One region of the Streptomyces sp. NPDC059861 genome, then DNA from elsewhere that is predicted to be linked to it. Evidence: riboswitches for the same ligand, from Rfam matches in the RefSeq annotation. Region 1 holds a riboswitch; the other holds the start of a gene.

Region 1 (4,661 bases):
CCGGCGATGCTGCACGGCGCCCTGACCATGCTGGTCACCGGCGTGATCCTGGTCGGCCTGAACCAGGCGGACGACCAGCCCGTCAACAACATCAAGATCGGCGTGAAACTGGCGCTGCTGATCGTGATCCTCGGCCTCGTCTACGTGAAACGGGACGACGAGAAGGTGGACAAGGGCATGTTCGCGCTGGTGGGGCTGCTGACCACGGCGAACGTCTTCATCGCCGTGCTCTGGACCTGACGCACCGCCCCACGCGCGCGTGCCACGGAAACCGCCGCACGCGCGCGTGCCCTTCGATCGCCTCTCCGACCGCCTCGCGGCGCCGGTGTCAGGCCGGGCGGACGACGCTGTGGATGGAGGACTCGCCGTCGTAGTAGACGGACTCCTCGCGGACGTACGCGCCGGGCTTCGGGGCGTGGATCATCATGCCGTTGCCGATGTACAGGCCGACGTGGGTGATGTCGTCGTAGAAGAAGATCAGGTCGCCCGGCCGGGCGGCGGCGACGGAGACCGTCGTCCCGGAGTCGACCTGGTCGTAGGTGGTGCGCGGGAGGGTGACGCCGGCGGCCTTCCAGGCGGCCTGGGTGAGGCCGGAGCAGTCGTAGGACTCGGGGCCGGTCGCGCCCCAGACGTACGGCTTGCCGATCTGGGCGCGGGCGAAGGCGAGCGCCTTCTCCGCCTTGGTGCCGTACCCGGAGTCCGACGCGGACTCACCGGAGCCGGACTCGTTGCCCGTGCCGGCCGAGGAGTCGGCGTTCGAGGACTCCTGCTCCCGCTGCGCCGCCTCCTGGCGCCGCTGCTCCTGCTCCTGCTGCCGGGCGAGCTCGGCGGCCTTGCGCTCGGCCTCCTCCTGCTTCTTCTTCTCGATCGCCGCGAGGCGGGCCTTCTCCTCGGCGGTCAGATCCGACAGCAGTGCCCGCGCGTCGGCGAGCTTCTTCTGGACGGTGGCCTTGGCCGACTGCAGATCGCTCTGCGACTCGGTGAGCGTCTCCAGACTCTGAGCGGCCTCCTGGCGCTTCTTCATCGTCGCCGACTGCTCGGTGAAGTACTCGTCGACCGCGCCCTTCTGGCGGCTGGTCAGACGGCCCGTCAGCTGGTTCTGGTCGAAGTAGTCCTGCGGGGAGTCGGCGAGCAGGAAGGTGGCGGTGTCGGGGACGGAGGCCCCGGAGCGGTACTGGGCGGCGGCGTACGTCCCCAGCTCCTCACGCGCCTCGTTCAGCTTCTGTGCGCGCTGGGCCACGTCGTCCAGGAGAGCGTCGACGCGCTTGCGCTGCTTCGAGGTCTTCTCCTTGGCCGCGTTGTACTTCTCGGTCGCCGACTCCGCCTGGCGGTAGAGATCGCCGACCTTCTTCTCGACCTCCTCGAGGCTCGGCTTGTCGTCGGCCGAGGGCTCGGCGTTGGCGGTCTGGGAGAGCAGGGCCACGGAGGTCAGGGCAGCGGTGGCGAGGGCCGGTGTGCGTATGCCTGCCACCCGTGCGCCGGAGGGGCGCGACTTGCGGTGCGACGCCAAAGGAGGCGACTCCTTCCATCTGCCGCCTACCGGGTTAGCTGTCGGGTTCGGGCGGGTGGTTCGGAAGGGTTGCCCTACGGCCCGCTCCCTGAAGGGATTTGGGCCGATTCACCCCAAGTTCGGTGGGTCCCCGGCTCCGGCTGCCTTGGGCGCATCGGACTCGGCGGAGGCCGCGCGGCCCGGCGACGTTCGCCGGTAAGAGTCGTGCGGCCTGTCCGGCACGGTAGCCAACTCGTGTGGCCCGTGTGAAGGTTGATGGGCGATATGCCCGATACATTTTCGTGACCTTCGGTCAGTGGTCACGCCCCGCGTGAGAGCGTGTTCGGACGGTGAGCGCCTGGTCAGCGCCGGGGCCGGGCGATGACGGGCCGGGACCCGCAAGATCGTCCGCTTGCGTCTCCCGCCTTCCCCGGGCGCCTGCCCGGGCCGTGATCGCGGGCTCCTCCGCAAGATCGCCGGCCTTTCGTGGCCGGTATGTTCTCGGGGCGGGAGCGGGTTGTCAGTGGGGCGCCCTAGACTCGGAGAGCGATGAGCAGCCTCTTTGATGACAGCTTCCTGGCGGACCTCCAGGCCCCACGGGCCCACGAGGAGCCTCCGCCGCCGCCCGAGGACGATCACGCTCCGGATGCGCTTCCGGACGATCTGTTCGGCGGGAAGTTCGACGTGCCCCCGGACCGGGACGCCTACTACCGCGACGGCGCCCCGCGCCCCGCCCTGGACGCCGCCGTGCTCCTGGAGGGGCTGAACGACAACCAGCGCGCCGCCGTCGTCCACTCCGGCTCCCCGCTGCTCATCGTCGCCGGCGCCGGCTCCGGCAAGACACGTGTCCTCACCCACCGCATCGCCCACCTCCTCGCCGAGCGCGGGGTGCACCCGGGCCAGATCCTCGCGATCACCTTCACCAACAAGGCCGCGGGCGAGATGAAGGAGCGCGTCGAGCACCTGGTCGGCCCCCGGGCGAACGCGATGTGGGTGATGACCTTCCACAGCGCCTGCGTGCGCATCCTGCGCCGGGAGTCCAAGAAGCTCGGCTTCACCTCGTCCTTCTCGATCTACGACGCCGCCGACAGCAAGCGCCTGATGTCCCTGGTCTGCCGCGACCTGGACCTCGACCCCAAGCGCTTCCCGCCCAAGTCCTTCAGCGCCAAGATCAGCAACCTCAAGAACGAGCTGATCGACGAGGAGGACTTCGCCGCCCAGGCCACCGACGGCTTCGAGAAGACCCTCGCCCAGGCGTACGCGCTGTACCAGTCGCGCCTGCGCGAGGCGAACGCCCTCGACTTCGACGACCTGATCATGACGACGGTCAACCTGCTCCGCGCCTTCCCGGACGTCGCCGAGCACTACCGCCGCCGCTTCCGGCATGTCCTGGTCGACGAGTACCAGGACACCAACCACGCCCAGTACGCCCTCGTGCGCGAACTCGTCGGCACCGGCGAGCGTGCCGCTGAGGACGTCGACGTACCGCCCGGCCAGGACGACCTGCCGCCCGCCGAGCTGTGCGTGGTGGGCGACGCCGACCAGTCGATCTACGCCTTCCGCGGCGCGACCATCCGCAACATCCTCCAGTTCGAGGAGGACTACCCGAACGCGACGACGATCCTGCTGGAGCAGAACTACCGCTCCACCCAGACGATCCTCACCGCCGCCAACGCCGTCATCGAGCGCAACGAGTCCCGCCGCCCCAAGAACCTGTGGACCAACGCGGGCGCGGGCGCGCGCATCACCGGCTACGTCGCCGACACCGAGCACGACGAGGCACAGTTCGTCGCCGACGAGATAGACCGACTCACGGACGCCGGCGACGCGAAGGCGGGCGACGTCGCGGTCTTCTACCGTACGAACGCCCAGTCCCGTGTCTTCGAAGAGATCTTCATCCGCGTTGGTCTGCCCTACAAGGTCGTCGGCGGCGTCCGCTTCTACGAGCGCAAGGAGGTCAGGGACGTCCTGGCCTACCTGCGGGTGCTGGCCAACCCGGAGGACTCGGTCCCGCTGCGCCGGATCCTCAACGTCCCCAAGCGGGGCATCGGCGACCGCGCGGAAGCCATGATCGACGCGCTCTCCCAGCGCGAGAAGATCAGCTTCCCCCAGGCGCTCAAGCGGGTCGATGAGGCGTACGGCATGGCCGCACGCTCCACGAACGCCGTCAAGCGCTTCAACACGCTGATGGAGGACCTTCGCACGATCGTGGACTCCGGCGCCGGCCCGGCGACGATCCTGGAGGCCGTACTCGAACGCACGGGCTACCTCTCCGAGTTGCAGACCTCCACCGACCCCCAGGACGAGACCCGGATCGAGAACCTCCAGGAACTCGCCGCCGTCGCCCTGGAGTTCGAGCAGGAGCGCTCGGAGGGTGAGGCGGGGACCCTGGCCGACTTCCTGGAGCAGGTCGCGCTGGTCGCCGACTCCGACCAGATCCCCGACGAGGAGGACGGTGACGGCGTCATCACGCTGATGACCCTGCACACCGCCAAGGGCCTGGAGTTCCCGGTCGTCTTCCTCACCGGCATGGAGGACGGCGTCTTCCCGCACATGCGCGCCCTCGGCCAGACCAAGGAGCTGGAGGAGGAGCGGCGGCTCGCGTACGTCGGCATCACCCGCGCGCGGGAGCGGCTGTACCTCACGCGGTCCGTGATGCGCAGCGCCTGGGGCCAGCCGCAGTACAACCCGCCGTCCCGCTTCCTGGAGGAGATCCCCGGGGCGCACCTGGACTGGAAGCGCACGGGTGCCCCGGCCGCCCCCGCGGGCCCGGTCTCGGGCGTGGCGGCCTCCCTGTCCTCGTCCCGCTCGCGCTCCTCGGCGTCGGGTGCGTCGGGATTCGCCACCCGGCGGACGGCCGAACAGCCGGTGGTCGCGCTGGCGGTGGGGGACCGGGTCACGCACGACCAGTTCGGGCTCGGCACCGTCGTCGCGGTGAAGGGCACGGGTGGGAACGCCGAGGCGACGATCGACTTCGGAGACACGAAGCCGAAGCGGTTGCTGCTGCGGTACGCGCCCGTGGAGAAGCTGTAGCCGTACGGACCGGGCCCGGGGGTTCCGTCACGGAACACCCGCCCGTCCGCGCGGGGCGCGTTACGAGGGGTCGATCCCGTGGCTGCGCAGCCAGGACAGCGGGTCGATCGCCGCGCCGCCCCCGGGGCGCACCTCGAAG
Region 2 (4,661 bases), on a different contig from region 1:
CACGCGCGCGTGCGACGCGGCCGATGTCGCGCTCACCATCCTCGGCGGCGGCGAGTCGTCCCGCCTGTACAACCGGCTCGTACGACGCGACCGTACGGCGGTGGCGGCCGGGTTCGGCCTGCTGCGGCTGGCCGGAGCGCCCTCCCTGGGATGGCTGGACGTGAAGACGTCCGGCGACGTCGAGGTGCCGGTCATCGAGGCCGCCATCGACGAGGAGCTCACCCGCTTCGCCGAGGAGGGCCCGACGGCCGAGGAAATGGAGCGTGCGCAGGCGCTGTTGGAGCGCGAGTGGCTGGACCGGCTGGGCACGGTCGCCAGCCGCGCCGACGAACTCTGCCGGTACGCCGTGCTGTTCGGCGACCCGAAGCTCGCCTTCACCGCCGTGCAGCGTGTCCTGGAGGTGACGGCCGAGGAGGTCCAGGAGGTCGCCAAGGCCCGCCTACGGCCCGACAACCGCGCGGTGCTCGTCTACGAGCCCACGGCTCCGGAAGCCGCCGAGACCGACGCAGACGACGACACCGAGGAGGCGGCCAAGTGACCGAGCTCGCCACGATGGACTTCCACGCCCGGCCGCAGGCGGGCGAGGCCCGCCCCTGGGCGTTCCCTGCTCCCACGCGCGGGACGCTCGACAACGGCCTGACCGTGCTGCGCTGTGACCGCCCCGGCCAGCAGGTCGTGGCCGTGGAGGTGCTGCTGGAAGCGCCCCTGGAGGCCGAGCCGGCCGGACTCGACGGTGTCGCCACGATCATGGCGCGGGCCTTCTCCGAGGGCACCGACAAGCACTCCGCCGAGGAGTTCGCCGCAGAGTTGGAGCGCTGCGGCGCCACCCTGGACTCACACGCCGACCACCCCGGCGTCCGGCTGAGCCTGGAGGTGCCGGTCTCCCGCCTGCCCAAGGCGCTCGGACTGCTGGCGGACGCCCTCAGGGCGCCCGCCTTCGCCGACAGCGAGGTCGAGCGGCTGGTCCGCAACCGCCTCGACGAGATCCCGCACGAGCTGGCCAACCCCTCCCGGCGGGCCGCCAAGGAGCTCTCCAAGGAGCTGTTCCCGGCGACCTCGCGCATGTCCCGCCCGCGCCAGGGCACCGAGGAGACGGTCGCGAAGATCGACTCCGCCGCCGTACGCGCCTTCTACGAGCGGCACGTCCGCCCCGCCACCGCCACCGCCGTGGTCGTCGGCGACCTCACCGACGTCGACGTCGACGTGCTGCTCGGCGAGACCCTGGGTGCCTGGGCCGGCTCCCAGGCACAGCCGCGTCCCGTGCCGCCGGTGACGGCCGACGACACCGGCCGTGTGGTGATCGTGGACCGTCCTGGCGCCGTCCAGACCCAGCTGCTGATCGGCCGCGTCGGCCCCGACCGGCACGACCGCGTGTGGGCGGCCCAGGTGCTCGGCACGTACTGCCTGGGCGGCACCCTCACCTCCCGTCTGGACCGCGTCCTGCGCGAGGAGAAGGGCTACACCTACGGGGTGCGCTCGTTCGGTCAGGTGCTGCGCTCCGCGCCCGACGGCAGCGGTGCCGCGATGCTCGCCATCAGCGGTTCCGTGGACACGCCGAACACCGGGCCCGCGCTGGAGGACCTCTGGACGGTGCTGCGCACGCTGGCCGCGGAGGGGCTCACGGACGCCGAGCGGGACGTCGCCGTGCAGAACCTCGTCGGTGTGGCGCCGCTGAAGTACGAGACCGCGGCGGCCGTCGCGGGGACCCTGGCCGACCAGGTCGAGCAGCACCTCCCCGACGACTACCAGGCGACGCTGTACCAGCAGCTCGCCGCGACCGGCACCGTCGAGGCCACCGCGGCGGTCGTCAGCGCTTTCCCGGCGGACCGTCTGGTGACGATCCTCGTCGGTGACGCGGCACAGATCAAGGCGCCCGTCGAGGCCCTCGGCATCGGCGAAGTCACAGTCGTCCCGGCCGAGTAGAGGCCGGCGAGCGGCACGCGCGCGGAGGGGCCCTGGTGACGGACGCGTCACCAGGGCCCCTTTATGTCCCAATTGAGGGAGTGGTTGCCTGTCTGGCCTGTGGGATGCGCTACAAACGCCCGGATGGGTTTGGGGATTGAAAGATGTCCCGCTTAGCGTCATCCGGGCTGTCCGTCAGGCAGTGCGCCGCACCCGCGGCACCGGACAGTCATCGCCGAGTCCCCGTACGGCGCGAGCCAGGGGAGCCGGGGACCCAACCATGAAGTCCCTGGGGTGAATCGGACGCCCGCGCACGGCGAGGGAGTCCGTAGGAGACCTTCCTGCTCCGAACCCGTCAGCTAACCCGGTAGGCGAGAGGGAAGGAAAGGACCAGCCACCACATGGCGTTCACGCGCGCCACCGGGAAGCATCGCCGTCCCAGCCGGATGAAGCGCACCACCGCCCAGGCGGCCGGTGTCGCGGCCCTCACCACCACCGGTGTCCTCGGCACCCTGGCCGCTCCCGCGCTCGCCGCCGAGCCCGCGGCCGAGCAGACCGGCCTGCTCCCGGTCATCACCATCGGCGACTCGGTCGCCGAGCAGATAGACGCCCAGGCCGCCGCCCAGCAGCAGGCGGCCGAGGAGGCCGAGGCCGAGAAGAAGGCCGAGGCCGCTGCCAAGAAGCGCGCCGAGGAGCGGGCCAAGGAGGCCCGCGAGGCCAAGGAGCGCGCCGCCCGTGAGGCCGAGCGCAAGCGCCTCAACACCTACGTGTCGCCGATCAGCGGCTCCTACGTCTCCACCGGCTACCGGTCCGGCGGTGCGCTGTGGTCCTCCGGCAGCCACACCGGTGTCGACTTCCACGCCGCGAGCGGCACCCCCGTGCACGCGGTCGGCTCCGGCACCGTCGTCGAAGACGGGTGGGGCGGGGCGTACGGCAATCAAGTAGTGATCAAGATGAACGACGGTACGTACACCCAGTACGGTCACCTGTCGTCCTTCGCTGTCTCGGTGGGCCAGACGGTCACCCCGGGGCAGCAGATCGCCCTGTCCGGGGCCACCGGCAACGTCACCGGAGCGCACCTGCACTTCGAGGCCCGGACGACGGCGGAGTACGGCACGGACATCGACCCGGTCGCCTACCTCCGCTCGCACGGCGTCGGCATCTGACAGCGGACCGCCCCGCTTCCCGCGGCCCCGGCTCTCCGAGCCGGGGCTTTCGGCGTTTCGTACGCCTGTATGTCCAAAAAATATCCATGGATTCCGACCCGCCATCGGAAATTCCGGCTCATTGCAATAGAGTCACGGAACACACGTCAGTCGTCGGCGTTTCACGGGGATTAAGGCGGAGGTCGGTCATGCGTATTCCGGCGCATTCGGTGTGCACGGCCATCCGGGACGACATCGTCGCGGGTGTCTACGAGCGTGGCGGCCGGCTCACCGAGGAACTCCTCGCGCGCCGCTACGGCGTCTCCCGCGTCCCCGTCCGTGAGGCCCTGCGCACGCTGGAGGCCGAGGGCTTCGTGGTGACCCGGCGGCACGCGGGCGCGTGCGTGGCGGAGCCCTCCGAGCAGGAGGCCGCCGACCTGCTGGAGATGCGCCTGCTGCTGGAGCCGCTCGGCGCGGCGCGGGCCGCGCAGCGGCGCACCGAGGCCCATCTGAAGGTGCTGCGCGGCCTGGTCCGGCTGGGCCAGGAGCGGGCCAGGCGGGGCGGCAGCGAGGACCTGCGCTCCCTGGGCGGCTGGTTCCACGAGACGCTGGCCCAGGCCTGCGGAAGCCCCGCGCTGATCGCCATGCTGACCCAGCTGCGGCACAAGATCGCCTGGATGTACGCCGTGGAGGCGCCCGTCAGCCCCGTGGAGTCCTGGTCGGAGCACGGCGCGATCGTGGACGCGGTGGCGCGCGGCGACGGGGAGCGGGCGCGGGCGGTCACGGCGCTGCACGCCGAGCGCGCGACCGGCGCGCACCGGCTCCGATTTCCTGGCGGCGGCGACCGCGCGGACCGTGTGAGGACTTCGCAACATGCCGTAAACATGTCGGGCCTGCGGCATTAACACGGGCGCCGTATACAAAGAAGCGATATTTGGCGGCAGTGAATTTACGCTGCCCTTTTCGGCATGTTCTGAATTCTCTCGACCCGTCGGGCGAAAAAGCGACCGGGTATGCGGGAGACGGCGAAGCCGCGCCGCCCGGAATGGGCGACGCGGCCTCAGGAATGCCGTCAGCGGGTTCAGACGGTCTCGGGGAGCTCCTCAAGGCCCTCCGCGACCAGCTTGGCCAGACGGTCGAGCGCGGCGTCAGCGCCCTCGGCGTCGGAAGCCAGGACGATCTCCTCGCCGCCCTGGGCGCCCAGACCCAGGACTGCCAGCATGGAGGCCGCGTTGACGGGGTTGCCGTCCGCCTTGGCGATCGTCACCGGGACGCCTGCGGCCGTGGCGGCTCGTACGAAGATGGAGGCGGGGCGGGCGTGGAGGCCCTCGGCCCAGCCGACGTTGACGCGGCGCTCAGCCATGTGATGCTGCCCTTCAGGTGTTCAGGGTTGTCTAGACCAGTTTCCCATATCGCGAAGCATGCCCCGACGGGCCCTGTGTCCCGTCCGGAACGGCACCGGACCGCGGCCTCGGTCCGTTGCCCGTCCTTCCACAGACTGCCTCGCGCCGTTGTCGTACGCGAGCCGTACTCTGGGGCCCATGCAGAGCCCGTCGGACCGGCATGAGTACCCCGCCCACTGGGAGGCCGACGTGGTGCTGCGCGACGGCGGCA

What was found. Region 1 has a riboswitch for cyclic di-AMP ahead of ACFV6X_RS11045 (NlpC/P60 family protein). Riboswitches for the same ligand answer to the same signal wherever they lie in the genome.
Region 2: it holds a riboswitch for cyclic di-AMP, as region 1 does, so the genes downstream of both, ACFV6X_RS23430 (M23 family metallopeptidase) here and ACFV6X_RS11045 (NlpC/P60 family protein) in region 1, are expected to answer to the same signal.

The regions. Positions count from the first base shown of each region.
Region 1 covers NZ_JBHWJQ010000009.1:147,039-151,699, reverse strand. The annotation lists gene ACFV6X_RS11050 (hypothetical protein) at 1-240, shown strand, start outside; gene ACFV6X_RS11045 (NlpC/P60 family protein) at 329-1,510, opposite strand; cyclic di-AMP (ydaO/yuaA leader) riboswitch at 1,518-1,672, opposite strand; gene pcrA (DNA helicase PcrA) at 2,039-4,522, shown strand; gene ACFV6X_RS11035 (M23 family metallopeptidase) at 4,583-4,661, opposite strand, start outside.
Region 2 covers NZ_JBHWJQ010000028.1:3,691-8,351, forward strand. The annotation lists gene ACFV6X_RS23420 (M16 family metallopeptidase) at 1-538, shown strand, start outside; gene ACFV6X_RS23425 (M16 family metallopeptidase) at 535-1,923, shown strand; cyclic di-AMP (ydaO/yuaA leader) riboswitch at 2,126-2,291, shown strand; gene ACFV6X_RS23430 (M23 family metallopeptidase) at 2,304-3,068, shown strand; gene ACFV6X_RS23435 (GntR family transcriptional regulator) at 3,257-3,952, shown strand; gene ACFV6X_RS23440 (HPr family phosphocarrier protein) at 4,129-4,410, opposite strand; gene ACFV6X_RS23445 (GNAT family N-acetyltransferase) at 4,589-4,661, shown strand, end outside.